Regions from separate parts of the Anoxybacillus ayderensis genome, predicted to be linked through region 2. Evidence: predicted binding sites of a transcription regulator. Region 2 holds the regulator's gene; each other region holds the start of a gene.
What was found. The regulator Rex, encoded in region 2, represses fermentation and respiration genes when NADH is low (regulators of the CRP and FNR family bind a similar motif). The targets are predictions, from matches to a motif close to TTGTGAAATATTTCACAA.

Region 1 (10,368 bases), on a different contig from region 2:
GCTTTCCCGAAATATAGCAAAGCCCCAAAGCATCCGAAAATCGCCCCAGACGCTCCTGCAGATACAGACGGCGAAAATAAAAAGCTAGCGAGCGAACCTGAAAAACCAGCAAAAAGATAAATGGCTAAAAAGCGAAACGAACCGTACAATTTTTCAACAAGCGGGCCTAAATAATATAGTGCAAACGTATTCATAAGCAGATGTACAAAACCGATATGCAAAACGATCGGAGTGAAAAAGCGCCACCACTCCCCTTGTAAAATGAGTGGGTTAAATTTCGCACCGTATTCAATAAGTGTCAACGTATTTGTACTTCCACCGTTCCATTCTAAAACAAAAAACATCACAATTTGCAAGGCGATAAATACGTATGTAAATCTCGCTTTTCCACGTTCAAATATGCGCCGTTCATTTTCATACAATCGCTCAGCAAACGACAACACGTGTTGTTTAAATGCTTGTAATTCGTGTTGTAACATCGGAGAATCATCAGGTACATATACTTTCAATGATTGATGAAACAACATGTTTAGTTCACGTAGTACGGCATACATATTGTTTATATGCATCACAAATGTTTTCATATGTACTCGTTCAGTCGTTAACGGGCGATGAACGTACAGTTCCCAATCGTCAACAGGAGGGTACATCATGACATATATGTTAACAACTTGAAGATGACGGCGAAATTGTCGCCTCCGCCATTCATCAACGGCAGTCATGGCGCGTTGCATATCATTTTTTAACGATACGCCCCAATCGATGTCCGTACGAACGAGACGAACGATTGGGGCTTTTCTTTCACGCGTAGATTGCAACCAAACTTCCCGTTCATCAGGCGATAAATACACGATTTCATAGTTCGCCCGCAAAAATTGAAACGTCATTTGCCAATATACAAAATCAAAGCGAATGCTCAACCTTCCCTCTCCCTTCGCTATCATACCCTTCTTTTACCACACTCTTTTACAAAGCGCAACTATTTGTACTTTTGTAAAAACAATGTTGGTACAAGACGTTGGCGAATAAACGGAATAGACATTCCCCATTGAACTACTCGCTTTTGAACTGCTTCCCGTTTCAAAATTTCATTCAATAGCCGATAGCGAAACCGATAAAGAACAAGCACTACAGCTAAGGTCGCGATCAATGTTTTTCCATTCAATATGATCACCCTCCTCCTCATGTTTACCGTTCCCTTTTCTCACTAAAATTATAAAAAGGCTGCCTCGTTATGAGACAACCTATTGCAACCCAACGCGTTTCATTACATCTTTTAACACCGTTGCAGAATGAGTAAATTTTTCTTTTTCTTCTTCATTCAATTGCAATTCGACGACTTCACGAATCCCGTTACGGTTTACGATCGCTGGTACGCCAATGTACATATCGTTTTGACCATATTGTCCTTCTAAGTAAGCCGAAACAGTAAGCACGCTATTTTCGTTTTGTAAAATTGCTTTTGTTAAACGAACAAGTCCCATGGCAATACCGTAATATGTTGCACCTTTTCGTTCAATAATTTGATACGCTGCATCTCGCACGTTCACAAAAATGTTGTCTAAATCTTCCTGTTTATATTGTGGTTTTTCTTTCATCATATCAGCAATTGGGCGGCAGCCGATAAACGCATGGCTCCAAACCGGCAATTCCGTATCACCATGTTCTCCAATGATATAAGCATGTACGTTACGTGTATCGACATCGAAATATTCCCCTAACAAATAACGGAAACGAGCTGTATCTAAAATCGTTCCTGAACCGATGACGCGCTCTTTCGGTAAGCCAGAGAACTTCCATGTTGCATATGTTAAAATGTCAACTGGATTTGTTGCAACGAGGAAAATCCCATTAAATCCACTCGCCATGACTTGATCAATAATGTTTTTGAAAATTTTCGTGTTTTTCTCCACTAAATCTAATCGTGTTTCTCCCGGTTTTTGATTTGCCCCTGCTGTTAACACAACAATGTCTGCATCTTTGCAGTCTTCATAATTCCCGAACCAAATTTTTGTTGGCGATGGGGCAAACGGCATACCGTGGTTTAAGTCCATCGCATCCCCTTCAGATTTTTCTTTATTAATGTCAATAAGAACGAGTTCTTCTGTCACCCCTTGGTTTAAAAGGGCAAACGCATAACTTGAACCGACAAAACCTGTCCCGACTAAAACAACACGATTTACTTTATTTGACATGTTCCTTCCACCTTTCGTATATGTCATTTTACAATATGTGCATTGTTTATCTGTTTCACACTTACATTGTACACTGTTTCACAAAGTTTATGGGGCATGAATTATTAACATTTTGTTAATTTTTTCTCCTGTATAATATGAAAACGCTTATGCTGTTTTATAATTCGCTTTCACAAATGATTATTCCTTCATTCGTAATCATCTTTTGAACAGGAATATCGTGTTGTTCAATCGGCAACGTAGAAACGATTTGACAATCATATGCAAGTGAAAGGGTGTCATTAGGAAAATCGACTAAATAACGATCATAATATCCTCCACCGTAGCCAAGACGATACCCGCCTCGAACGAAAGCAAGGCCTGGAACGAATAGCAAATCGATTTCATGTTTTTGTACTTCTTTCGTTTCTTCTACAATCGGTTCATATAAATCAAAAAAAGTGCGTTCTATTTGTTGAAAACAATCAATTTTTCGAAACGTCATTTGTTTTGTTGTTACATTGCATTTCGGAATCGCAACTTTCTTCCCTTCTTGCCACGCTCGTTCAATAATACAAATCGTGTCTACTTCGATTTGTCTTGAAATCGTTATACCGATCATGTGTGCCTTTTGCCAACCATGTTGTTGAAATAATATGTCGTGAATGACGTTCTCTTTTTTCTTCCGCTCTTCTTTTGTCATATGTAAGAGACGTTGTTTCATTTGTTGTCGTAATTGTTTCTTCTCCATTATCCTTCCCCCTATTTCATAAAAAAATAAGCAGCAGGAAAAAAATCCTACTGCTTACTTCGTTTCACGATGAACTGTTGCTTTTTTGTCTCGTGGGCAATATTTTTTCAATTCAAGGCGCTCTGCGTTATTGCGCTTATTTTTTGTTGAAATATAGTTGCGTTCGCCGCATTCTGTGCATGCTAACGTAATATTTACACGCATCGTTCTTTCCCTCCAAACAAAAGTATTATAATCACACCTTTCCATCATATCATTTTTCTTAAACAATTTCCATATGAATTTTATACGTTTTGATATTGCCGAATTTTCTTTATATAGTATTTTGTATATTCTTTTGCTTTTTGAGCATTTGTCGCTTGGGAATAAATCGTTAACGTCGGTTCATCTACCTTTGGTAAAATGAGTGTCCATGCCCCATCTTCATGATACACTTTTATGCCATCTGTAAAATCAACATGTTTGTCATAACATTCTTCTAACAATTTGCGCATGACAGCTGCTCGTTCATGCCATGGGCAATAAACATCGCGACATGATAAATGAATCGTTGGGATGGACGAAACAACGGCTCGAAGCGAACAACGTTCAATAGCTAACAAATGGAACAGTTGTACACACGCATACAGTCCATCAAAATAAAAATGAAACGGCTCATGGTGATGGGCAAACAAAAAATCTCGTCTTGCATCTTTGACATACACAATGTCCCCATATAAACGTTCCGCTAATGTATGCAACATCGATGGGGCCCAAGAGGGAACAGCGACTTTTTTCGTTTCACTAAATAAAAGCGATACTAATACGTGCAATGAAATGACTTCCTCATTCGTCAATGCCGTTCCTTGTCCGTCAAAAATTCGAAAACGTTCGCCTGAACGATCAAATACGATCCCAAAATGAGCGTGCTCACGTTTAATTTGCTTGCGAATATGCTCGTCGTCTTGATGATCTGTCCAAACGACTTGAATGGCAAACGACTGAAGTGTATGTTCAATGATTTCCCGCAGTAAAGGCGAGCTACAAACGACTACTTTCCATTGTTCCGATGACGAAAAAGGAATCCATTGTCGTAAGGCACGAACGTACAATTCGTCTTTTTCTTTTTGTTTCATCGCTTCACCGATTTGTGTCAATGACACATAACAAGCATGTTCATGCTTCATTTGTTGCTCAATAGCTCGTTCCATCGCTCGATCGATCGGGTAGCCATATCCGTCATAGATGTCAACAATCGCTTCATCATGTTCATTCATCGTAATAAATACACCGCCATGATACTGTTTATGAGGAACAATATAACGAAAAGCTGGCAAATATCCACCTTTATATATGTTTGTATGCATGCCATACATGTGTAAACATTCGGCAAATAGCATACCCATTGCTCTCGAAAATGGATGGCCGTCAAAGCCGATTAATATGCGACTATCCTTTTCATATAGGCTACTGTACGCGGAAGCAAGCCTCGTTATAAATAGCGGATGGGCATCAATATATGCCCGCATTTTTATTCCTTGTTCACTGAACAACGTTTTCGTATGTTGTTCCCCCCATACAATCGAATGTTTCACTTTCGTTTTTTCGGCAATTGTTTTATTCGGCCAAATTTTCACTCCATGTTGCACTTTCACTTTATTTTCTAATTTACATTTTGCTCCGATGACCGCATAATCAAATATTTCATTTTTTTTGCCGATGTATACATCATTAGCAACGATCGCCCCGCGTAATTCACTATGTTGATCAACATATACGTCAGGCCAAACAATCGATCGTTTTAACGATGCATGTTTACTGATCACTGAACGTGGGCCGATGACCGTGTAAGGTCCAACCGTTGCGTAGTCATCAATACGTACATCATCTCCGATCATAATCGGTCCTTCTAATTTAACCCCTTGCGCAATCTTAACCCCTTTACCAACCCATATAGCAGGGGCAATTTCTTTATAGTGAGAAGGAACGAAACGTTCATTCAGTAAATCGATATGTGTTTGATGATATTGCTCAATGACGCCAATATCGGACCAATATCCATCTGCTTGCCATCCGTATATCGGATATTCGTGTTGAACGAGATATGGAAAAAGATGTTGACTAAAATCGTAAGGTGGATGTTGTGGCATATAATCAAAAATAGTTGGGTGACAAATGTAAATGCCTGTATTCACTAAATCGGTACATACTTCATTCCATTTTGGTTTTTCTACAAAATGAATAATTTTCCCGTGTCGATCTGTTACAATTCCACCATATGAAAGAGGAGTCGCTTCGTGGTGCATAAGAACGGTAACTAATGATTGTTTGGAGAAATGAAAATCGATCGCTTGCTGTAAATCGATCGTCGTCAACGTATCTGCGCTGATGACGACAAACGTATCGTCTAAAAACGACTGCGCATGTTTTACACTTCCTGCCGTCCCAAGCGGCGTCGCCTCTTCAAAATAATGAAGATGCACACCAAACCGCTGTCCATCCCCGAAATATTCAATAATTTCGTCACTTAAATATTCAACAGTTACAGCAATATGTGTAATACCATATTGTTTTAACCACTCAATACTATACTCCATCACAGGTTTATTCATAATCGGTACGACCGGCTTCGGGACATGGCAAGTTAACGGACGTAACCGCGTTCCTCTTCCCCCTGCCATAATAACCGCTTTCACAACATATCCCCCCCAAGTGAAAGCACACTTTTTTCTATCATATCATGACAGCTACTTGCGGACAATAGATGAAAATTGTCGATTTAACACGAAAATGATGCATGATCGCTGCATTCCTATGTATAATAAAGTGGGGTGAAAAACATGATCGAATATACATTTGTTGGACTCGTTTCTTTTGCTATCATACTATTGCTCATTTCTTTCTTCCAAAAAGATCCCGTCAAAGAAGTAGAAGAACAAGTAGAACAGCTAACATTATCGACGATGCAACAATTATACGAAGTAAAAAAGCGAGTGAAAGCACTTGAAGAAGAGTTGCTTGTCGGAATCGAGCCATTTTCGAATGAAGAGCAAATTGCTCACTTATATAAACAAGGGTGGACAAAAGAGCAAATTGCTCGTAAGCTTAACATGCCGATAGATGAAGTGAATATAATGATCGCGAGGAATGAACGATGAAACGGACAACGCGTGCCTTTGCGGGTGGGATATTGTTTGCTACAACGATAATCGCTACAATTTACTATACAAATCATAACGAATCAAAAAATAATACCGTAAGCGAAAAACAATATGAACAGCTCGTTGCTGAACGAAACGAACTAGCGAATGCACTAGAAAAATTAAAAAAAGAAACGAAAAAAACGACACCACCTCAAAAAGAAACGTACATTTATACGTTAACAATCGCTAAGGGAGAAGCAAGTCGTGACATTGCAGAGCGTCTACAACAAGCGCATATTATTGATGACGCCCAGTCGTTTTTAACATATTTAGATGCACATCAATTAACGCGCGCGGTACGCCCCGGAACATACGTCATAACAAGCGACATGTCATATGAACAAATTGCACGAAAAATAACAAAATAAGGATGTCCAACGTTGGACATCCTTTTTGCTTTAATCGTTTAAGTCGTAATGTTTTCCCTTCACTAAGTAAAAGACGTTTTCAGCAATGTTTGTCGCATGGTCTGCAATGCGCTCAATGTAACGTGCTGTAAACGAGAGCTGAGTAATTTGCGACATCGCATCTGGATGTGCTTTTGTGCGCTCAAGTAACTCCCGAATCGTTTCCCCGTACAGACGATCGACTTCATCATCCATATCAGCCACTTTTTTCGCAGCGACGACATCCTCCTCGTAATATGCTTTTAACGTTAATGAAAGCATATTTACCGCAATATCATGCATTTTTTCTAACTTATTTAACGAAATGACAAACGGCTGTTCGCCGATACGAATGGCTGATTTTGCAATATTGACTGCAAAGTCTGCCATTCGCTCAACATCTGTGGCAATTTTAATGGCGACAATAATGCGGCGCAAATCAATGGCAACTGGCTGCTGTTTTGCAATTAATAAAATGGCAAAATCGTTAATTTCCTCATCAAGCAAATCAATTTTTGTATCGTTTTCAAGCACTTGTAATGCTAAATCATTATTTTTTGTTTTTAACGCTTCAAACGATTGAGTTAATGCAATTTCCGCCAGACTTCCGAGCTGTAATAGTTGATCGCGCAACGTTTGTAAATCGTCATCAAATTTTTCACGTACAGCCATATTCACTCCCCCTTTTATTTTGAAAAAATCGTGCGAGCGTACCCGCACGATTTTTGATCCGATTATCCAAATCGACCTGTAATGTAATCTTCTGTTCGTTTATCGTCTGGATTCGAGAATAGTTTATCTGTGTCGCTATACTCAATCACTTCACCGTTTAAGAAGAAGGCCGTTTTATCAGAAATACGAGCAGCTTGTTGCATGTTATGTGTGACGATAATAATACTATAGTTTTTCTTTAATTCTTGCACAAGCTCTTCTACTTTTAATGTTGAAATAGGGTCAAGCGCCGATGTTGGTTCATCCATTAAAATAACATCTGGCTCAATCGCTAAACAACGCGCGATACATAAACGTTGTTGTTGACCGCCTGATAATCCATATGCATTTGTATGCAAGCGATCTTTTACTTCATCCCAAATGGCTGCACCCCGTAAACTTTTCTCAACGATTTCATCTAAAATTTTCTTATCACGAATACCGTGAATACGAGGACCGTATGCCACATTATCGTAAATCGATTTCGGGAACGGATTCGGCTTTTGGAATACCATTCCCACTTGCGTACGCAATTCTTCTACACGATACGACTTATCGAAAATGTTGCGACCACGATACGTAATTTCTCCAGATGTACGTACGCTCGGCACAAGTTCAATCATTCGGTTTAACGTTTTAATGTACGTTGATTTTCCGCATCCTGACGGACCGATAATCGCTGTTACTTCATTTTCGTAAATATCTAAATCAATATTTTTTAACGCATGGTGTTCGCCGTACCATAAATTTAAGTTTTTCGTCCGGTACACAACATTTTTTTCACTTCGTTCTTCAGCTTGTTTATTTTTACGTTCTTTCACAACTGTTAATTCCATTAATAAGTTCCCCTTTCAACGCGCAATTAATAACGTTTTTGAAACTTGTTGCGAATGAAAATGGCAATCGAGTTCATAAAGATTAACACAACGAGCAAGACAACGATTCCAGCTGCTGCAACGTTTTGGAAGTCAGCTTGCGGACGCGATGTCCAGTTGTAAATTTGCATCGGCATAACTGTAAATGTATCAAGAATACCACGTGGCAAATACGCTAAAAACGTCGGTATACCTAAAACGACAAGCGGTGCTGTTTCACCGATCGCACGGGATAAAGCTAAAATACTACCTGTTAAAATACCTGGGATCGCTGCTGGAAGAACGATGCGATAAATCGTTTGCCATTTCGTTGCTCCCATACCATACGATGCTTCGCGCAATTGATTCGGCACGGCGCGAATTGCTTCTTGTGCCGCAACAACGATGACAGGAAGAACAAGCAAGCTCATCGTCAGACCAGCTGCAAGAATACTACGACCTAAATTCAGTTCACGAACGAAAAGTGTTAAACCGAGTAAACCGAATACGATCGACGGAACACCTGCTAAGTTCGAAATATTGGTTTGAATAAAATCTGTAAAACGATTTTTTTTCGCATATTCCTCTAAGTAAATCGCTGTTCCAACTCCAAGAATGAGCGAAACAGGGGCAACGATCACCATCAGCCATAACGAACCGACTAACCCCGCTTTAATCCCCGCGTTTTCAGGACGGCGAGACGGAAAGTTATTTAAAAAGTCGATATTTAGCCAGCCAATTGCTTGAGTGAATATCCGATATAGAAGGACGACGAGAACAATAAGTCCAAACAACGTCGCCAAGAAAAATAAAAATTTTAACACGTTATTTCTCAATAGGCGACCGTTCATATGCTGAACGACACGTTGTTTATCAATTAACTTCTCCATAATTAATACTCCTCCCTAAAGCGACGAGAAATGTATTGTGCGAGTAAGTTCATAGCTAACGTAAATACAAACAGCGTCATACCGACTGCATAAATGCTGTAATAAACCGTTGTACCATATCCGGCATCACCTGTTGTGACTTGAACAATGTATGCTGTTAACGTTTGGATCGATTTCGTGACATCAAATGTAAAGACCGGAGAGGAACCACCCGCTACTGCTACAATCATCGTTTCACCGACAGCACGAGAAATCGCAAGCATAAACGACGCTGCAATACCTGATGTCGCTGCGGGAAGGACAACTTTTAAAGCAACTTCTAACTTCGTTGAACCGAGACCAAGCGCTCCTTCACGAATGGAGTTTGGCACAGAACTCATCGCATCTTCAGATAAAGAAGCAACCATCGGAATAATCATAATACCCATGACAATCCCTGGGCTTAATGCGTTAAAAATCCCTAAGTTCGGAATGACCTTTTGTAAAAGAGGTGTAACGAACGTTAATGCGAAAAATCCGTAAACAATCGTCGGAATTCCCGCCAACACTTCTAATATCGGTTTTAATACTTTCCTTGCTTTTTCAGACGCATACTCACTCAAGTAAATCGCTGAAGCTAAACCGATTGGAATCGCAACGACCATGGCAATCGCTGTCGTTAAAAGCGTCCCCGTTACAAGCGGAGCTATACCAAACGAACCTGTCTTTTCGTCCCATGGAAGCCATTCTTTGCTCGTTAAAAATTCAACGATCGACACCCGTTCAAAGAAAATAAACGTTTCAAATAGCAATGTAAATAAAATACCGATTGTCGTCAAAATGGAAATGATCGCTGTCAATAATAGCAACTTTGGCATCAACCATTCAACAAATTGTTGTCCGTTTTGTTTTTTCTTATTTTCTTTAATCATATCACGGACGGAATATGAACGATTCCCATCTGTCATCGCCATAATATGAAAACCCCTTTCCAAATTCATGGCAAGATGAGAAGCGACCGTGGAGTCGCTTCTCATCTTTACGTGTCGTTATTTTAATCCTTCAATCTTTTTCAATTGCTCGTCATATTTTTCTTGTGGAAGTGCGACATAACCTACTTCTTCAGCAAACTCCGCACCGTTTTCTAACAAGAATTTTGCGAAATCATACACTTGTGCTTTTTCTTTTAACGCCTTTGTGTTCACATACGTAAATAACGGACGAGAAAGTGGTGCATATTCACCGCTTTGAATTGTTTCATGCGTTGGTTCAACAGGACCGTTTCCGTTATCAATTGGCACAGCACGTAATTTATCTTTATTTTCAACGTAGTATGCGAATCCAAAGTAACCGAGAGCGTTTTTATCCCCTGCAATACCTTGAACAAGCACGTTATCGTCTTCAGATAATTGAGCTGTTTTGTTTAACGGTTGTCCATCTA
Region 2 (10,368 bases):
CTGCCATTGTGAAAAATGGATGTGAAATTGTAGCTAACGTTGTTTCCTCACAAATGGAAAGTCATCAACGATTTGGTGGGGTCGTTCCTGAAATTGCATCGCGTCACCATGTTGAGCAAATCACGCTTGTGTTAGAAGAAACGATGAAGCAGGCAAATATGGATGTTAGCGAAATTGATGCGATTGCGGTAACAGAAGGTCCGGGATTAGTTGGCGCGCTATTGATTGGCGTGAACGCTGCGAAAGCATTAGCTTTTGCGCATCGCATTCCTCTTGTTGGCGTGCATCATATTGCAGGACATATTTATGCGAATCAACTTGTACAAGAAATGAAATTTCCGCTATTAGCTCTTGTTGTGTCAGGAGGGCATACGGAGCTCATTTATATGAAAGAGCATGGAGTGTTTGAAGTCATTGGTGAGACGCGAGACGATGCGGCTGGGGAAGCGTATGACAAAGTTGCACGCGCGTTACAGCTACCTTATCCGGGAGGGCCTCACATTGATCGTTTGGCGAAACAAGGAAAACCGACTATTGATTTGCCTCGTGCATGGTTGGAAGAAGGTTCGTATGACTTTAGTTTTAGTGGATTAAAATCAGCCGTCATTAATACGTTGCACAATGCAAAACAGCGTGGGGAAACCATTTTGCCTGAAGATATGGCAGCAAGTTTTCAGACAAGTGTTGTCGAAGTATTAGTAGGAAAAACGATACAAGCGGCTGCGCATTACGACGTGAAGCAAATATTGCTAGCTGGTGGGGTCGCAGCAAATGAAGGATTGCGCACACAATTGCAAAAACAAGTTGAGCAATTACCAGAGGTGGAACTTATCATTCCGCCATTGTCCCTTTGTACAGATAACGCGGCGATGATTGCGGCAGCTGGAACAGTATTATTTCAACAAGGAAAGCGCGCTACTATGGCGTTAAATGCGAACCCAAGTTTACTGTTATAACAGGAGGGTGTCCCGAAAGTGAAGGGGCACTCCTTTTTTATAACTATATACGTGCGGAACAACTTGGCATGAAGAAAAACTTAGTCACATTTTGTGGATTATGTTATCCACATACATGTGGATAATGTGGAAAACGTGTACTATATGTTATTTTATCATAACGAGTTAACCACAAAGAAATAGACAAATTTTTTGATGGTTTTGTGGATAATGTGGAAAAGTACGTGAATAACTTATATTTAGGTGTTTTTTCTGTGGATATGTTTGTGTAAAAAGATGAGCTAGTCCACAAATGGAGCTAGCTCATCATTATTGTTGTAAAAGTTCCCATTGTTCGAATAACTCATCAAATTTTTGTTTTAGTTCTGCGATTTTTGCTTGTGTATCTCTGGCTTTCTCGTAGTCGTTATAACAGGAAGGATCATATAATTGTTGTTCATACGTTGCAATTTGTTGCTCGAGTTTCTCCATCTCTGTCTCTAGCTGCTCTATTTTTCGTTTTCGTTGTCTCTCTAATTTTTTTCGTTCTTTTTCTTCTTCATACGAACGTTTTAGGGACGATGATTCGCCCGTTGTCGTCTCTTGACCGATTTGTCCAAGTTCGAGTAGCTCTGCTTTTTTCGCCACGTAATAATCATAGTCCCCTAAATATTCAATGAGACCTTCTGTGGATAACTCGTATATTTTTGTTGCGATTTTGTTAATAAAATAACGGTCGTGAGAAACGAAGATAATTGTTCCTGGGTATTCAATAAGCGCTTGTTCTAGCACTTCTTTGCTGTCTAAATCTAAATGGTTTGTCGGTTCGTCTAACACTAAGACGTTGGCTTTTTTCATCATCAGTTTGGCGAGAGCGAGCCGAGCTTTTTCACCGCCACTTAATGTTTGCACAGGTTTCAATACATCGTCGCCAGAAAATAAAAAGTTTCCGAGAATCGTGCGAATTTCTTTTTCTGTCTTTAATCGATCTTCATCCCATAGTTCATCGATGACACGTTTGTTCGATGTTAATTGAGCTTGTTCTTGATCATAATAGCCAATTTGTACATTTGTTCCGTAGCGGAGCTCCCCATGTTTTGCAGGGAGTTGTTTGATAATCGTTTTTAAAAGAGTCGATTTTCCAATTCCATTTGGTCCAATGAGTGCGATGCTATCACCGCGAGTGACACGGAATGATAGGTTTGTTGCGATGATGTGATCATAACCAATGGCTAAATCGGTAGCTGTTAACACGTCGTTTCCGCTTGGTCGTTCAATTTCGAAGCGAAACGATGCCGATTTTTCATCGCCGAGCGGCTTTTCAATGATATTCATTTTTTCTAATTGTTTTCTTCTGCTTTGCGCTCGCTTTGCCGTCGATGCACGGGCAATATTTCGTTGAATAAAATCTTTTAATTTCGAAATTTCTTCTTGTTGTTTTTCATACAGTTTCAGTTGTTGTTCAAATTGTTCCGCCCGTTGTTGTAAATAACTCGTATAGTTTCCAACGTATTTTTTTATTTTCGTGCGTGATAATTCATACACTTGTGTCACGATTTGATCAAGAAAATAGCGGTCGTGTGAGACGATAAGAATGGCTCCATCATAATTTTTTAAATATTGTTCAAGCCATTGTAATGTTTCCATATCCAAATGGTTTGTTGGTTCGTCTAAAATCAACAAATCTGGTTTAGCAAGAAGCAGTTTGCCGAGCGCTAATCGTGTTCGCTGTCCACCGCTTAACGTAGATATTTTTGTTGTGTAGTCATACTGAGAAAAGCGGAGACCATGAAGCACAGAACGAATATCGGCTTCATATTGATAGCCACCTTTTTCTTTAAATTCCGTTTGTAAACGGTCGTAATGTTCAAGTAAGCGCTCATAGTCGGCACCGTGCAAGCTCATTTGTTGCTCTAGGTCACGCAATTGTTTTTCCATTTGTTGAAGCGGGGCAAACACATCGAGCATTTCTTCCCAAATGGAGCGATGGGCGTGCAAACCAGTATATTGGTCTAAGTAACCAATTGTTACGTGCTTCGGTTTGATCACTTCTCCTGTGTCATACGACAATTGGCCGGCAATGATTTTTAATAATGTCGATTTTCCTGCCCCATTTCTTCCCACTAACGCAATACGGTCTTTTTCTTGTATTTCAAGCTTAATGTCTGATAAAACTTGTTCCGCCCCATATGATTTGGATAGTTGATTTACTTGTAAAATGATCATCATTTTTCACCTCAATCTTCTTTTGATAGTGTAACGTACTTTCTTGATGTTCGGCAACACTAGTGTGCGAATAACAAATTTGACAAAAATAATAATAAAGGGTACAAAGGAAAGACAGAATGAGAAAAATAGTGTATAGTTTAAAAGTGGGGAGAACTTTTCAGACGTATAGGAGAGAAAAATGAAAGCGCTAACTATTTGTGAAAGGAAATGTGGGGGATTGACTCGTGAATAATGAACAACCAAAAATTCCGCAGGCGACCGCAAAGCGACTACCGTTGTATTATCGTTTTTTGAAAAACTTGCATGCATCAGGAAAGCAGCGTGTATCTTCAGCGGAGTTAAGTGAAGCCGTAAAAGTCGATTCAGCAACGATTCGCCGTGATTTTTCATACTTTGGTGCGCTTGGAAAAAAAGGATACGGTTATAATGTGAATTATTTGCTGTCGTTTTTCAGAAAAACGTTAGATCAAGATGAAACGACAGAAGTAGCGTTGTTTGGGGTTGGTAATTTAGGAACGGCATTTTTGAACTACAATTTTAGCAAAAACAATAATACGAAAATCGTGATGGCGTTCGATGTAGATCCAGATAAAGTCGGAACGGAAGTAGGTGGCGTTCCCGTTTATCATTTAGATGAATTGGAAGAAAAACTAGGTGGGATTACGGTAGCGATTTTAACCGTTCCAGCCCAAGTTGCCCAACCGATTACTGATCGACTTGTCCAAAAAGGCATTAAAGGAATTTTAAACTTTACGCCTGCTCGCCTGCATGTGCCTGAACACATTCGCGTTCATCATATTGATTTAGCGGTCGAATTGCAGTCACTTGTTTACTTTTTAAAACATTATGGAAATGAGTGAACCTCCCGTTCATGAGCGGGAGGTTTTTTTCAATAAAGAACGAATAGCTGTGCCAAAATCTAATGTAGCAATAAGGATAAATAGCATCGTTGTGACGTCCCAAATGCCATCGTCAGCGCTATCGACAGCAAAATAAGTGAATAAAATGCCCATTAAAAAGTAAAACAACGGTTCAGACTTCATGAAAACAGCCTCCAAATCACGAATTGCATTTGTTCTGCTTCCCTCATTATTTTTTCAATTTCCTCAGCAAATAACGTTTGAATGACAACGACAAATGTGTTCATCAGTACATGTGCTGCAATAGGTACGAGAATACGCTTTGTTTTCACATATAAGAAAGCAAATACGAATCCCATCGTTGCATAAAGAAGCAAATGTTCAAACTCTAAATGAACGACAGCAAATAAAAGGGAACTGACAGTCGCCGATAAAAGAAAGTTATATTTTTGATACAGCGTTCCAAAAATAATTTTTCGAAAAATGATTTCTTCTAAAATCGGTCCGACGATCGAAGTGACGAGCATAAGCGCTGGTGTTAGCTTCACCATCTCAACGATGCGTCTCGTATTTTCGGACCCCATCTCGACGCCAAATACGTGCATCTCAATATTTGCTGCGATGCCTTGAGCGAAAAGGGCAAGAAAGAACCCTCCAATTCCCCAAAAAATTGACGTTCCAATAGATGCTTGATGGCGATCGTATGAGTATTTCATATCTTCTCTCATGAAATAAAGAACGAAAAGAAAAGCGATCGAGAAGCTAATGACAGCCCAATAACCTGAGGCAATGGATAGGGCGATTTCTTTATTTGATGTGTCAACAAACCCGCTATGTGCAAGCAAAGGAACGCCAATTAAACTAGATAACTGCATGGCGATGTATGTAATAATGACATACCAATATTGCTTTTTCACGTGTTCAACCCCTTTTGACAAAATGAGTACTTTTTCATTTTACCATATTTTTTGTATGAATTTCGAAAGGAAAGACATAATGAAAAAGGGAAAGATTTAGTGAAAAATTTTTAACTTCCTACTTGCAAAATTGAAAAAAGTTCATTAATATAATAAGTGTGTTAGCACTCAATGATGATGAGTGCTAATAACGGAACGAAAATCTAATTAAGGAGGTCGTTTGCCGTGTTGAAGCCACTAGGTGATCGTATTGTCATTGAATTAATTCAAACTGAAGAAAAAACAGCGAGCGGAATTGTTTTACCAGACACAGCGAAGGAAAAACCACAAGAAGGAAAAGTTGTTGCGGTTGGTTCAGGTCGCGTTCTTGACAATGGTGAGCGCGTAGCTCCAGAAGTAAGCGTTGGTGACCGCATCATCTTCTCAAAATATGCGGGTACAGAAGTGAAATATGATGGAAAAGAGTACTTAATTTTACGTGAAAGCGACATTTTAGCTGTGATTGGTTAATCGTTCGCCTGATAACATATAAAGCATACAAAAATACTTAACAAAAAATTATCATCAAGGGGGTAAGATGTATGGCAAAAGAAATTAAATTCAGCGAAGAAGCTCGTCGTGCGATGTTACGCGGTGTAGATAAATTAGCTGATGCAGTAAAAGTAACATTAGGTCCAAAAGGTCGTAACGTTGTATTAGAGAAAAAATTTGGTTCTCCATTAATTACAAATGACGGTGTAACAATCGCGAAAGAAATTGAATTAGAAGATCCGTTTGAAAATATGGGTGCGAAGCTTGTTGCAGAAGTAGCAAGCAAAACAAATGACGTTGCTGGTGACGGTACAACAACAGCAACTGTATTAGCGCAAGCGATGATTCGTGAAGGATTGAAAAACGTAACAGCTGGTGCGAACCCAATGGGTATTCGCAAAGGTATTGAAAAAGCTGTTGCTGTTGCGGTAGAAGAATTAAAAGCGATCTCTAAACCAATTGAAGGAAAAGATTCAATTGCTCAAGTTGCAGCGATTTCTGCGGCTGACGAAGAAGTTGGTCAATTAATCGCAGAAGCAATGGAACGCGTTGGCAAAGACGGCGTTATTACATTAGAAGAGTCTAAAGGCTTCACAACAGAATTAGATGTTGTGGAAGGTATGCAATTTGACCGTGGTTATGTATCTCCATACATGATCACAGACTCTGACAAAATGGAAGCTGTATTAGAAAATCCATACATCTTAATTACAGATAAAAAAGTTTCAAGCATTCAAGAACTTCTTCCTGTATTAGAGCAAGTTGTTCAACAAGGCAAACCATTATTAATCATTGCTGAAGATGTGGAAGGCGAAGCGCTTGCGACATTAGTTGTGAACAAACTTCGCGGCACATTCACAGCTGTTGCAGTAAAAGCGCCTGGCTTCGGTGACCGTCGTAAAGCGATGCTTCAAGATATCGCTATCTTAACAGGCGGTGAAGTCATTACAGAAGAATTAGGTCGTGAATTGAAATCAACAACAATTGCTTCACTTGGTCGTGCAGCGAAAGTTGTTGTAACGAAAGAACATACAACAATTGTTGGTGGCGCTGGTCGTGCAGAAGACATTCAAGCACGCATCAACCAAATCCGCGCTCAATTAGAAGAAACAACTTCTGAATTTGACCGTGAAAAATTACAAGAGCGCTTAGCAAAATTAGCTGGTGGCGTTGCCGTTATTAAAGTCGGTGCTGCAACTGAAACTGAATTGAAAGAGCGTAAACTTCGCATCGAAGACGCATTAAACGCAACACGTGCGGCAGTTGAAGAAGGTATCGTTGCCGGCGGTGGTACAGCGTTAATGAACGTATACAGCAAAGTTGCAGCAATTGAAGCGGAAGGTGACGAAGCAACTGGTGTGAAAATCGTTCTTCGTGCGATCGAAGAGCCAGTTCGTCAAATCGCACAAAACGCTGGTTTAGAAGGCTCTGTCATCGTAGAGCGCTTAAAAACAGAAAAACCTGGTGTTGGCTTCAACGCAGCAACTGGCGAGTGGGTTGACATGATCGAAGCGGGTATTGTTGACCCAACGAAAGTTACTCGTTCTGCGCTTCAAAACGCAGCATCTGTTGCCGCTATGTTCTTAACAACAGAAGCGGTCGTTGCAGATAAGCCAGAAGAAAATAAAGGCACACCTGGCATGCCTGACATGGGCGGCATGATGTAATCATAGAAAGACTACCCCTCTTCTAGCGGGGTAGTCTTTTTTAGTTGATTTAAAAAACAAAGAATAGATCCAATAGCTTGAACCCATGATCCAATGATGCCGAGCGACTGTCCTTCGGTTTTATTTCCTCTTTCTTCATATATACCGCCGATGGCCTGCAAGGCGTTGCCGATCGCTTGAAGCAAATTTCCGATTGGGTTTAATACAGATGATTGCTTATCTTCCCAATCATCTGCAAATGAAATGAGTCCTCCTAAAGATTGCAACCAGTTTCCTGTAATCTCTAGCCGATCTCCGTCGTTGTTTAATAGCCCAGCGATAACGGTAATGTTCCCGATAGCTTGAATTTCGTTTCCATATACACCTAATGTATCGGATGTTTCAGCATCTGCCTCTAGGGCGTTTCCTGTTGCTTGCAGCACGTTTCCCGATAAATCAAGAGCAAACTGTTTTTTATCGCTTAAAGAAGGGATGCTTCCGACGGCCGAAGTGACCGTACCTATCGCTTGAATAAATGAACCGATTAGTGCTTTCGGTTGATTCATGTGCATTCTCCTACAATTTTTGCTCATATATCATATGCAAGCTACATATCGTTGTTAATTGTTAGAAAATTTAATAAAAAAGATGGCATCTTGACCGATGAGGAATAGAGTTGGTAGAATGGACTAAAATTTAAGATGCGCACCTTCGTATATCCTCGATAATATGGTTCGAGAGTCTCTACCGGGACACCGTAAATGACCCGACTACGAAGGCAGTGTTCTATATTGCTAGAATTCTGCCTTCGTTTTTTTATGCGGGGGTATGAATGCTAGCTTTTTTATTATATGTAGATGGGGTGATTTCGTTTGAGTCAGCAGGAAATGATCGTTGTTTTAGATTTCGGGAGTCAGTACAATCAGTTAATTACACGCCGTATTCGTGAGTTTGGGGTGTACAGTGAACTGCATCCACATACGATTACAGCTGAGCAAATTCAACAAATGAACGTAAAAGGAATTGTCTTTTCGGGTGGTCCGAATAGTGTATATGACGAACAAGCATTTACGTGCGATCCGGCCATTTTTGAGTTAGGCATTCCGATTTTAGGTATTTGTTATGGAATGCAGTTAATGACGCATCATTTAGGTGGAAAAGTGGAAAAAGCGACACACCGAGAATATGGAAAAGCAACGATTGCGGTGCAACGCGTCTCTCGACTGTTTAGCGACTTACCGACAGAGCAAATTGTTTGGATGAGTCATGGGGATTTAGTGACAAAAACACCGGAAGGGTTCAATGTTGATGCAACAAGCCCATCTTGTCCAATTGCCGCGATGAGTGACGAAACGAGGAAGTTTTACGCTGTTCAGTTTCATCCGGAAGTGCGCCATTCCGTATATGGAAATGAGCTATTAAAACGATTTGTGTTTCATGTTTGTGAGTGCAAAGGCGACTGGACAATGGGAAGTTTTATCGATCACGAAGTTCGTAAAATCCGTGAGCTTGTCGGCAATAAAAAAGTACTTTGCGCTTTAAGTGGCGGTGTTGATTCATCGGTCGCAGCTGTTCTCGTCCATCGTGCTATTGGTGATCAGTTGACGTGTATTTTTGTGGATCATGGCTTACTTCGTAAAGGAGAAGCAGAAAGCGTCATGAAAACGTTCCGTGAAGGCTTCCATATGAACGTCATTAAAGTAGACGCAAAAGAGCGGTTTTTAAATAAATTAAAAGGTGTAAGTGATCCGGAGCAAAAACGAAAAATTATCGGAAATGAGTTTATTTACGTGTTTGACGATGAAGCAGCAAAATTGGATGGCATTGAGTTTTTAGTACAAGGTACACTTTACACGGATATTATTGAGAGCGGAACCGCAACAGCTCAAACAATTAAATCACATCATAATGTCGGCGGCTTACCTGAAGATATGAAATTTAAATTAATTGAGCCGCTAAATACGCTGTTTAAAGATGAAGTGCGTGCCCTTGGCACAGAATTAGGTATTCCAGATGAAATTGTATGGCGTCAGCCGTTCCCGGGACCAGGACTTGGTATTCGCGTGTTAGGTGAAGTGACAGAAGAAAAGTTAAATATTGTTCGTGAATCGGATGCCATTTTGCGTGAGGAAATTAAAAAAGCAGGTCTTGATCGTGATATTTGGCAATACTTCACCGTCCTTCCTGACATTCGTAGTGTTGGAGTGATGGGAGATGCACGTACGTACGATTATACGGTCGGTATTCGTGCAGTGACATCAATTGATGGCATGACAGCAGACTGGGCACGTATTCCTTGGGATGTGCTTGAAGTCATTTCAACGCGTATTGTTAATGAAGTGCCTCACGTCAACCGCGTTGTGTATGATATTACAAGCAAACCACCAGCAACGATCGAATGGGAGTAAAAAACGAACAAAAAGTTTTTTTATATAAAAAATGTTCGTTTTTTATCTTGACTTTGTCGGATGTGCTTGATAGAATGTATGTGTAAAATAAATAGAGGATACATCGTATAATCTCGAGAATATGGCTCGAGAGTCTCTACCAAGCTACCGTAAATAGCTTGACTACGATGTGTAATGTGGGGGAGAGGAATCTGCTTGGTTCCTCTCTATGTTCTGTGCATTATGCATCATAGTCAACGCTTCTGGTAGTTTGCTAGAAGCGTTTTTTCTTTTTATTAACAACATATGGAGGGACTTGAAGTGATTAAGAAGTATTTCCAATTTGATGAGCTCGGTACAAATTATAAGCGGGAGATTATTGCGGGTTTAACGACGTTTTTATCTATGGCTTACATTTTGTTTGTTAATCCGTCTATTTTGTCGTTAAGTGCGGTGCCAGATTTACCGAATGAAATGAGAATGGATCAAGGGGCTGTATTTACCGCGACGGCGATTGCGGCCGCTGTTGGATCGCTATTAATGGGGTTAATAGCACGTTATCCTATTGCGCTTGCTCCGGGGATGGGATTAAATGCTTTCTTTGCTTTTACCGTTGTATTGACGATGGGCATTCCTTGGCAAACAGCATTATCTGGTGTTTTAATGTCTGGACTTATTTTTATTTTACTAACATTAAGTGGTATACGTGAAAAAATTATTAACTCGATCCCAGAAGACTTAAAATATGCAGTTGGAGCAGGAATTGGGTTATTTATTACGTTTATCGGATTCCAAAACGCAGGCATTATTGTAAATAACGATGCGGTTCTCGTAGGATTAGGACATTTGACAAATGGAAATAC
Region 3 (10,368 bases), on a different contig from region 2:
ACGGCATTCACTTATTGAAGACAAAACATGTCGTTATACGTCAAAATGATATTTCGCGTGTGCAAGATGGCGTGTATTTGGATGGAGCTGAACATACGACGATCGAGAAAAATAAAGTAACAAATGCGCGCTATGCGATTCATTTTATGTATGCAGAGGATGGAATAGCAAAAGAGAACGTGCTGATGGAAAATATTAATGGAATCATGATGATGATGTCAAAACGATTTACGATCGAACAAAATACGATTGCCAAACAATTAGACTACCGTGGATACGGAGCGCTCATTTATGATAGTGAACATGTTGTGATGCATAACAATACGTTGCTTTATAATAGCACAGCGTTATCATTACAAAACGGACGTCATTGTACTATAAAAGCAAATGAATTCATTGGAAATTATCGTGCTCTGCATAGTTTATATGAAAATGACAATACGATTGTTGTTGAAAATAAATTTTTAGGAAATATGGAAGACGCATTGATTCAAGGTGCGCCCATTGCATTTGATGATGGAGAAAAAGGGAACTATTGGGATACTTACCGGTTTTACGACTTGAACGATGATGGAATTGGGGATGCCTCGCATCGTATTCGTTCGATGTATAGTCGACTGTTACGACAATGGCCAAGCGTACAATTTTATTTTCAAAGTCCTGCGCTAGCGCTTCTTGATACAACGGAGTCATTTTTTACACAAGCACAGGCGCAAGGAGAAGACCGTTTTCCGCTTATGGAAGTCGATTACAATAAAAACGAAACAAACGAACGATCATGGAGACTATTGTTGTTTGGAAGCATCTTATTAGTAAGCAGTTTGTTTATGTTTGTATATGGAAGGAGAATGAAATATGAAAAAAATTGCTAGTCTTTTATTTGCATGCTTCCTTGTTGCATGTAGTGGAGAGAAAACGTATGAACCGGAAGACATTAATCCGGATATCGATGTATGCGTTGTTTGCAATATGAGTATCGTAGCGGAGCAGTATGCAACGGAAGCGATTTTGAAAGATGGAACGGTGCATAAATTTGACGATATTGGCTGCATGGTGGAATGGATGAATATGCAAAACAACGATGACATAGCTAAGTTATATGTTCGCGATGTAACAAACGGTGAATGGGTTGAGCTCGAGAAAGCGGTTTATGCTTATCATCCAGATTATTGGACGCCGATGAACTACGGGGTCGTTTCATTTGCGAATGAGCAACATGCGAAAGCGTACATGGAACAAGAAGGGGAAGGACAGTTATGGACGTATGAGCAACTAAAACAACATCGGTGGGGATTTGAACGATGAATACGGCGATGAAGTACCAATGGATGATGATGATTCGTAGCAAATGGCTCATGAGCTTTGCAATTTTATTTGCGATTTTATCATCAACCGTAATTGCGAGTAGCGGACACGAAACAGCGGGGGTATTTACACGTTCGACGGCAGCTTTATTAAATTTATCTCTTTTACTTGTTCCTCTTGTTGCCCTATTAGCAGGTAGTTTATTTATCGCAGGGGAAAAAGAAGACGGTCGGTTATCGCTTATATTAACATACCCGATCTCCCCTCGTTCGTTAACGTTCGGATTATATGCCGGTAGTTGTATATCATTATGGACAGTGATTGCTTTCGGATATGGAAGTGCAAGTGTTGTCCTTTTTACAACAGGAGGAACGTGGTCGACATTTTTTTTCCTTTCGTTTGCATTAACGATCGTATTAACGAGCATTTTTTTAGCGATCGCTTTATTCATTGGACTTGTTGCTTCTAATCGTCTACAAGCGCTCGGTGTCAGCTTGTTTATTTGGGCGTTTTTCGTTTTATTTTATGAATTTCTCACATTAGCATTATTGTCGCTTGTGCCAAAACAGTTTACCATCTTACTATTCGGGTTATCTGTTATTTGTAATCCAGTTGAGCTTGTGCGTGTTTGGACGATAACGGCGATGAAAAGTAGCGCTCTATTTGGACCGCAACTATACGAATGGTCAAAATGGGCAGAAAGCACAAATGGACAACTGTCATTTGTAGCCATCGCATGCGTATGGATGATTGTGCCATTATTTTTAGCAAACGTATGGATGAAACGAGGGAAACGTCATGCTTGAGGTGAAACAGCTAACGAAAATATACAATGAACAAAACAAAGTAGAAAACATTTCATTTTCTGTTCAGCCAGGACAATGTTTGGCATTATGCGGTGGTAACGGTGCTGGGAAAAGCACAATTATTAAAATGTTAATTGGACAGCTCACTCCAACAAAAGGAGACATATGTGTAAACGGAAAACAAGTAAAAAAATATGAGAAAAAATGGTTTTCCTTTATGCCCGATCATTTGCAATTTCCTCCGCTTTTAACGGGTTACGAAGTGTTATCTTTGTTCGGACGATGGCAAGGAGCAACAGCTGAGCGTGTCGAACAATGTTTACAGCTTGTTGGGTTGACGAACGATCAACATAAGCAAGTAAAGACATATTCAAAAGGAATGCAACAACGTCTTGCCTTTGCGCAAGCGCTTTTAGCAGACGCGCCATTGCTTATTTTAGACGAGCCAACAAACGGTTTAGATCCGTATTGGGTATGGGAATTTAAACGACTCATTCAGATTGAAAAAGAAAGGGGAAAAGCCATTCTTTTTTCGACACATATGTTGTCGATCGTGGAAGAAATTGCGGATGCTGTTGCGTTTATTCATCAAGGACAAATGCTCGTATATGATTCGGTTTCTACACTTTGCCAAGATGGGCAATCGTTAGAGTCTATATTTTTTGCACAACTTTCACAACATATGGCATACTGAAAAAGTAAGCGAACATAGCTTACTTTTTTCGTTTGGAGGGGGAATGTAACATGTTAAAATTATACGTCATTCGTCATGCAGAAACAGAGTGGAATGCACAACAACGCATGCAAGGATGGAAAGATTCATCTTTAACTGAAACAGGAAGAAAACATGCGACACTTTTACAGGAACGCTTACGTACTGTCCCGTTTACGGCTCTGTATTGTAGCCCGAGCGATCGAACAAAAGAAACGGCTCAAATTGTTTTAGGACAACGTGACGTACCAATGTATTTCGATGAACGCTTACGTGAAATTCATTTAGGTCATTGGGAAGGAAAAACGATTGCCGAAATTGCTCAAACAGATGAACGAAATCATTATTATTTTTATCATGAACCACATGCATATAATCCGATCGTTGGAGAAACGTTTCTTGATGTGCAACGGCGAGCTGTCGCTGCCATTCAGCATATTGTCGATACTCATTCAGAAGGTCATATTCTTGTCGTGACACATGGCGTCGTTATTCGTACGCTCCTTGTATATTGGAAACAGCAACCGCTCGCACAGTTATGGGAAAATAGCCGCGTATATGGTACGAGTGTGACTATCGTTTCGTTTGATGGAAAACAGTGGACTTTGGAATGTGAGTCAAATATTTCGCACCTTGAAGGTGAGATGATACGAGGATGAAAAAATGGTTTGTTCTTTTTGTATTCATTTTCCTTATTCACGGTTGTGTACAGCAAAATAAAGGAACGACGTTTGTTACGACAGTACAATATGTTGTTGATGGGGATACAGTCAAAATAAAAAAAGATGGAGAGATTGTAACTGTTCGTCTATTAAACATTGACACGCCAGAAACGTATCGCGAAAAACAGGCGTATGGTGAAGAAGCAAAGCAATTTGCTAAAGATGTCCTTCTTCACAAAAAAGTGACGGTCGAATTAAGTGCGAAAGAACAACCGTATGATCGCTACGGTCGATTGCTTGCGTACATATGGTTGGAGGATGGAACTTTGTATCAAGAAAAAATTGTACAAGAAGGGCTGGCACGTGTTGCTTATGTGTTTGAGCCGGATACAAAATATGCAAAAAAATTGTATAAAGCGCAAGAGGAAGCAAAAAAAGCGAAAAAGCGCATTTGGAGTGTGGATGGATACGTAACAGAAGAAGGATTTAATATGAGCGTATGGTTAGATCAAGCTTCGTAAATGAGAAAAGGGCTGGATGAAACAGCCCTTTTAATGTGCTAACATAGCTTGCATATCTTCTTCTACATCGCCGATAAGTTTGAGGCCGAACATATCTTGTAGGACGCTTAACACACCTTCCGAAATGAAGTGTGGTGCTTTCGGTCCAATTCGAATGTCTTGAATGCCTAAACTAAACAATCCGAGTAAGATGGCAACCGCTTTTTGTTCAAACCATGAAAGGACGATGCTAACAGGCAGTTCATTCACTTCACAGCCAAACGCTTCTGCAAGCGCCATCGCAATTTTTACTGTTGAAATCGAGTTATTGCATTGTCCTAAGTCAATATATCGCGGAATGTTTGTACCAGGAACAACACCATAATCCACATCGTTAAAGCGAAATTTTCCACAAGATGTCGTTAAAATGACGGTGTTTTCTGGTAAAGATGTTGCTAATGAGCGATAATATTCGCCACCTTTTCCAGGAGCGTCACATCCTGCAATGACGAAAAAGCGTTGAATTTTTCCTTCCTTTACAGCTTGAATAATTTCAGGCGCAATTTGAATGACTGTTTCGTGATGGAAACCGGTCACTAATGTTTCTTCTGATTCGATATTTGCTTCTGGAAGTTGTAATGCTTTTTCAATTAACGGTGTGAAATCGTCATTTTCAATTTTTTGTACATGTTCTAGTCCTGCTACATCGTATGAAAACATGCGCTCAGCGTACGAACCTTTAATTGGCATGACACAGTTTGTTGTCGCTAAAATGGCGCCAGGAAACTTTTCAAATAAGCGACGTTGATCATACCATGCTTTCCCGACATTTCCTTTTAGATGTTTGTATTTTTTTAATTGTGGGTAGCCGTGTGCTGGAAGCATTTCTGAGTGTGTATAAATATTAATTCCTTTTCCTTCCGTTTGCTTTAATAGCTGTTCGAGAGCAAATAAATTATGTCCTGTTACGAGAATACATTTTCCTTCAATTTTATTTTGTGTGACTCGGACAGGCTGAGGAATGCCAAGCCGTTCTGTATGTGCCCGATCAAGTAGTTCCATGACTCGAATGGCAGCTCTACCGACTTTCATCGCCATATCTAAATGCTCTTGTACGTTAAAGTTAGAATTTGTTAACGTCATATATAACACTTCGTGTGTTGTTGTGTCGACGAATGGATCTGTATATCCGAGTTGATGAGCATGCGTGCGATATGCTGCAATTCCTTTTAACGCAAACACAATGGTATCTTGTAAGCTAGCAATCGTTTCATCTTTCCCGCAAACGCCGACAACTGTACATCCCCCTGTTGGTGTTTGTTCACATTGATGACAAAACATCATAACCCCTCCTCTTCTTATTAACACTTTAACAATAGGGGAAAATATGTGTGACGTAAGTGATACATATCACACTTTTATACAAAAATGTGAACGAAAATTGACAATGTTCTATATTGAATAATGAGAAAAAATGTATTAAAATGAAAGAAAATTAAATGAATCACACTACTAGGGGTGCCGGATGGCGATGGCTGAGAGGAAAACGCGCAATCAGTTTTCCAACCCTTTGAACCTGATCTGGTTTGTACCAGCGGAGGGAAGTAGGCTATGTTTTGTCAATGTAAACTAGTCGATTCTTTCCGACTAGTTTTTATTTTTTATAGGGGGGAATGAACGATGAATGTTGGACAATGGTTAACGCGCGTGAGAAAGGAGTCACCACTTGTACATAATATGACGAATGTGGTGGTGACCAATTTTGTTGCTAACGGTTTACTTGCGATAGGCGCATCTCCTGTCATGGCGTATGCTAAAGAAGAAGTAGCTGATATGGTGCGCTTAGCACGTGCGCTTGTATTGAATATCGGCACATTAAATGAAACAGACGTAGAAGCGATGTTGATTGCTGGAAAAGCGGCAAATGAAGCAAACGTCCCTGTTGTTTTTGATCCCGTTGGGGCGGGAGCGACAGCGTATCGCACAGAAACAGCCAGACGTATATTGAATGAAGTAAACATTTCTATTTTGCGTGGAAATGCATCAGAAATCGCAAGCGTTGCTGGAGAACAAGTACGTACAAAAGGGGTAGATGCAGGGGACGTTCAAGGTGATCTCGTGCACGTGGCTAAAAAAGTAGCACGTATGTTTCACTGTGTAGTCGTTGTAACTGGGAAAAATGATATAGTGACAGATGGAGAACACGTAACGATCGTTTCAAACGGCGATGCGATGTTGACAAAAGTAACGGGGACAGGTTGCTTATTAAGTGCAGTATTAGGCGCATTTGCTAGTGTAGGAGAAAACATCGTAGAATCATCTGTCGCTGCGCTCGCTTATTACGGTGTAGCAGCTGAAAAAGCAGCCAAACAAGCGCAAGCACCTGGTTCTTTTCAGCTTGCATTTCTGAATGCTTTATACGAAACGAGCGCAGAAGAAGTAGATGAATACGCACACATTCGAGGGGAATAAAATGATGAAACAAAAACTATCTTTATACTTTGTAATGGGGAGTGTCGATTGTACGAAAGATCCACTCGCCGTGCTTGATGAAGCGATCGAAGGTGGCATTACGATGTTTCAGTTTCGGGAAAAAGGAAAGGGGGCACTAGCAGGAGTTGAAAAATATCGTTTAGCTGAGAAATTGTTTGAGCGATGTCTTGCTCACAACATTCCTTTTATTGTAAATGATGATGTTGATTTAGCGCTTGCCTTACAGGCAGATGGGGTTCATGTCGGACAAGAAGACGAGGCAGCTGAACGTGTGCGTGATCGAATAGGGGATCGCTATTTAGGGGTATCTGTGCACAACTTGAATGAAGTGAAACAAGCGCTTTCTGCTCGTGCCGATTATGTTGGCTTAGGTCCGATTTTCCCGACTGTTTCAAAAAAAGATGCAAAACAAGCATGTGGATTAGCAATGATTAAGCACATTCGCGCACATGAAAAACACGTTCCGCTTGTGGCAATCGGTGGGATTACACAACAAACAGCAAAGCAAGTCATTGAAGCGGGAGCAGATGGAATCGCTGTCATTTCGGCCATTTGCCGTGCCGAACAAATTCGGGAACAAACAAAGCGGCTATATGAGATCGTGATGTGTGCAAAACAAAAAGGCGGCAGTTAATGTCGTCTTTTATATTTTTAATGCAGGATTTTATTTATATCCGTCGAAAGAGAAAAACGAACATATGAAAGAGGGAGATGGGAAAAATGGAACATATCGTATTGTCATATGGAGAGCGAGTCGCAACAATCGAATTGAATCGTCCGGATGTGTTGAACGCTTTAAACGAACAAATGTTAGCGGAGTTGCTACAAGCGTTAAAGGAAGTGGAAAAAAGCGAGGCGGATATTGTCGTCATTCGCGGACGAGGAAAGGGATTTTGTGCAGGGGGAGACATTAAAACAATGTTGCAGTCAACGAATGAACATTCATTCATAGAAGTAATGGAAACGATTAGACAAATTGCTCTCACACTGTATCAATTGCCGAAACTAACGATCAGTTATGTGCATGGCGCTGCTGCAGGATTAGGATTTAGCTTAGCGCTCGCTTGCGACCATGTGATTGCAAATGAACAAGCACGTGTTGCAATGAATTTTATCAGTATTGGATTAATTCCAGATGGTGGAGGCCATTTCTTTTTAAAACGGAAAATTGGAGAAGTCAAATCAAAACAAGTGATATGGGAAGGAAAAGTAATGAGTGCACAAGAAGCATATGAAGTGGGACTTATTGATGAAATTGGTGATGAACAGACGATTCAACAAAAAGTGAATGAATGGTTAGCGAAACCGATTGTTGCAATGATCGCAACAAAGCAGTTGTACGCCCATTTAAGCGAAGAACAATTGTTAAACACGTTGCAAATGGAAACAGCATATCAAGCAGAAATGCGTCAAACGGAAGATCATGCAGAAGGCATTCGTGCCTTTTTAGAAAAGCGTCGTCCGCATTTTCGTGGAAAATAAAAAATTTGTAAAACTTTCATCTTTACGCTAGCCTTTTCGACCTTGTGACGTGTATAAATGAAATATAGAAAATATGACGAAAAGGGCGAAGGAAGATGAAAGTAGTAGTTATTGATGATTATAGACCGACATTGGAAATGATTGAAGCGATGCTTGAGCATATTGAAAATATTTCAATTTATCCGTTTGAAGATGCAGATGAAGCATATGCATATATGTTATCGCAACAGGTAGATGTCATTTTAATGGATATTTGTATGCCGAAAACGGACGGGATTGAATGGTGTCGGCGCTTTAAACAACATGAGCAATTACAACACGTTCCTGTATTAATGGTCACCGGTTATGATGAGGAACAAAAATTGGTGGAAGCGTTTGCAGCGGGGGCGTTTGACTACATTCGTAAGCCGTTTACCATGGTCGAACTGATTGCTCGTGTTCAATTGGCGTATCGCCAAAAAGAAACGATGGATCAACTGAAGCGAACGAACGAAGCATATATGGAAAGTTATCGACATATGTGGGCAATGCAAAAGAAGATGAACGAAGATTTACACTTAGCTCGGCTCGTTCAAGAAGGTTTGCTCCCTGAACGAATGAATAATGAACATATTCATTTTGTTGGGACGTATATTCCGTCCTCACAACTGTCTGGCGATTTGTATTTTTGGCAGCAAGTTCGCCCCCATATGTATGCTTTTATCGTGATTGATGTCATGGGGCATGGCGTTGCATCTGCGCTTGTTGCTATGTCGATTCGTTCGCTATTACACGGACTAATGACGAAAGTGACTGAACCGCTTGCGGTTGTGCATGAATTAAATCGACATGCTTTTCAATTGTTTGGAAAGGAAACGAAATATTATTTTACAGCTTTTTACGGAACGATTGATGTAAAAAACAAAGTGATGGAGTATGTGAATGCAGGACATCCTTCGGCGATATTGATGACCAATCAAAAAATTATGTTTCTAAAAGAAGGAGGCATTCCAATCGGTATTATACCAAACGCTCCATATAAAAAAGGGACGATTTCTTTTCAACATGATACGTATCTTATTCTTTACACAGATGGGCTAATCGAAGTGTTAGGTGATGACTGTGCTAAGCAACTTGTGCATACGATCCAAACAGCTCATTCGTTTGATCAAATGGTAGAAAAGATCAATGAACAAGCACAACATACGAAAGGAAATGACGATATTACGTTTGTTTCCATTCATGTAAAATAGCGGTCTGTTCACAGACCGCTATTTTACATCTACCATTTGATCCAATTGACAAATTGATAATATATGCTTAATCGGTGTTGAAACACCGATCATTTCAATGTGCATTCGATCTTTCAGTGGATACAGCCAGCTAATAAGCAACCGAACGCCAGAGCTATCAATAAACCGAACAGCAGATAAGTCAATTTGTAAATGAGATGTATCCCACGGCCGCGATTGAATCATTTCTTCCATGACGCGCGATGTTTCAAAGTTAATATCTTGCTGAAACGAGACAACGATTTTATCATCATATGTTACAATGTCAATCATATTTCTCCCCCTTTTTTCGTGCAATCGTTATGATTGCACGCTTTCCTTTTTCGTCAAATGAAAAATGTGAGGCGAGTTGTTGAATGAGAAAAAGTCCGCGTCCCCCTTGATGAGTCAAATCAGGAGGGGGAACGTTTAGTTGTTTCTCCCATTCAAACCCATCACCTTCGTCAATCACTTCAATGATGATCGCTTCATCTGACCAGCTGATATATACGTTTGCGTCTTTTTTCGTAGAGTGGCGAATGACATTTGAAACAAGCTCCCACAATATGAGTTGGACTGTATATTTTTGCATGTCGTCTAGTTGAATACGATCATCTAACTGCTCGAGCATCGCTGAGATCATCGTGCTATAATTTGTTTCATTTAGTTGAGCTTGAATCATTGCTTTTTAACTGAATCAAAAGTTGTTGAATATACGGATGTTTATAATCCCCTTGATGCTCGAGACGGTACAATTGACTCCATAAAGAATTATATGTTGAGCGAAACGAAAGAGGAACGTTTTCTCCAAATGAACGTTGTAAATGCATAAGACGAAACTTTGCATAATTTCGTGATGGCACATCGTTTGGCAGAAGTCCCATATCGATTCGCACAAGTTGTTCATTTGCTTCGTGAAGTAATGTTTCTGCCATTTCATCGATATGCACAAACGTTCGTTGCTCGTATTTTAGCCGTGGGTGTTTCATCGGCATCTTCCTCCGTTTAACTATTACGAATTAAATTTTTCCGTCAACTCTTGATTTAAATCATTCAACTGTTCGGCCATTTCAGCAATTTGTGATGCAGCTGATGAAATTTCATCAAACATTTGATGAAACTGTGAAATGAGAGAAGTAAATTGATCAATTTTTTTAC

Region 1: the regulator Rex is predicted to act here: its motif matches at 2,262-2,279, upstream of HNR63_RS10060 (L-lactate dehydrogenase).
Region 3: the regulator Rex is predicted to act here: its motif matches at 5,384-5,401, upstream of hcp (hydroxylamine reductase).

Annotation. Positions count from the first base shown of each region.
Region 1 is NZ_JACDUV010000006.1:127,599-137,966, reverse strand. Features, by position in the region: gene HNR63_RS10070 (rhomboid family protein) at 1-920, opposite strand, end outside; gene HNR63_RS10065 (hypothetical protein) at 980-1,165, opposite strand; gene HNR63_RS10060 (L-lactate dehydrogenase) at 1,245-2,195, opposite strand; gene HNR63_RS10055 (5-formyltetrahydrofolate cyclo-ligase) at 2,353-2,925, opposite strand; gene rpmG (50S ribosomal protein L33) at 2,980-3,129, opposite strand; gene HNR63_RS10045 (sugar phosphate nucleotidyltransferase) at 3,210-5,600, opposite strand; gene HNR63_RS10040 (hypothetical protein) at 5,745-6,062, shown strand; gene HNR63_RS10035 (endolytic transglycosylase MltG) at 6,059-6,475, shown strand; gene phoU (phosphate signaling complex protein PhoU) at 6,506-7,165, opposite strand; gene pstB (phosphate ABC transporter ATP-binding protein PstB) at 7,228-8,040, opposite strand; gene pstA (phosphate ABC transporter permease PstA) at 8,067-8,948, opposite strand; gene pstC (phosphate ABC transporter permease subunit PstC) at 8,951-9,901, opposite strand; gene HNR63_RS10010 (PstS family phosphate ABC transporter substrate-binding protein) at 9,977-10,368, opposite strand, start outside.
Region 2 is NZ_JACDUV010000013.1:1,046-11,413, reverse strand. Features, by position in the region: gene tsaD (tRNA (adenosine(37)-N6)-threonylcarbamoyltransferase complex transferase subunit TsaD) at 1-956, shown strand, start outside; gene HNR63_RS13510 (ABC-F family ATP-binding cassette domain-containing protein) at 1,266-3,161, opposite strand; gene HNR63_RS13505 (redox-sensing transcriptional repressor Rex) at 3,389-4,024, shown strand; gene HNR63_RS13500 (YdiK family protein) at 4,034-4,207, opposite strand; gene HNR63_RS13495 (CPBP family intramembrane glutamic endopeptidase) at 4,204-4,941, opposite strand; gene groES (co-chaperone GroES) at 5,167-5,451, shown strand; gene groL (chaperonin GroEL) at 5,523-7,139, shown strand; gene HNR63_RS13480 (DUF6944 family repetitive protein) at 7,151-7,684, opposite strand; purine riboswitch at 7,810-7,911, shown strand; gene guaA (glutamine-hydrolyzing GMP synthase) at 8,006-9,526, shown strand; purine riboswitch at 9,610-9,711, shown strand; gene HNR63_RS13470 (NCS2 family permease) at 9,830-10,368, shown strand, end outside.
Region 3 is NZ_JACDUV010000003.1:302,212-312,579, reverse strand. Features, by position in the region: gene HNR63_RS06265 (right-handed parallel beta-helix repeat-containing protein) at 1-872, shown strand, start outside; gene HNR63_RS06260 (nitrous oxide reductase accessory protein NosL) at 856-1,305, shown strand; gene HNR63_RS06255 (ABC transporter permease) at 1,302-2,111, shown strand; gene HNR63_RS06250 (ABC transporter ATP-binding protein) at 2,104-2,805, shown strand; gene HNR63_RS06245 (histidine phosphatase family protein) at 2,856-3,482, shown strand; gene HNR63_RS06240 (thermonuclease family protein) at 3,479-4,006, shown strand; gene hcp (hydroxylamine reductase) at 4,037-5,326, opposite strand; TPP riboswitch at 5,490-5,605, shown strand; gene thiM (hydroxyethylthiazole kinase) at 5,666-6,457, shown strand; gene thiE (thiamine phosphate synthase) at 6,459-7,112, shown strand; gene HNR63_RS06220 (enoyl-CoA hydratase) at 7,199-7,960, shown strand; gene HNR63_RS06215 (fused response regulator/phosphatase) at 8,056-9,192, shown strand; gene HNR63_RS06210 (STAS domain-containing protein) at 9,211-9,504, opposite strand; gene HNR63_RS06205 (ATP-binding protein) at 9,497-9,892, opposite strand; gene HNR63_RS06200 (hypothetical protein) at 9,870-10,199, opposite strand; gene HNR63_RS06195 (globin-coupled sensor protein) at 10,223-10,368, opposite strand, start outside.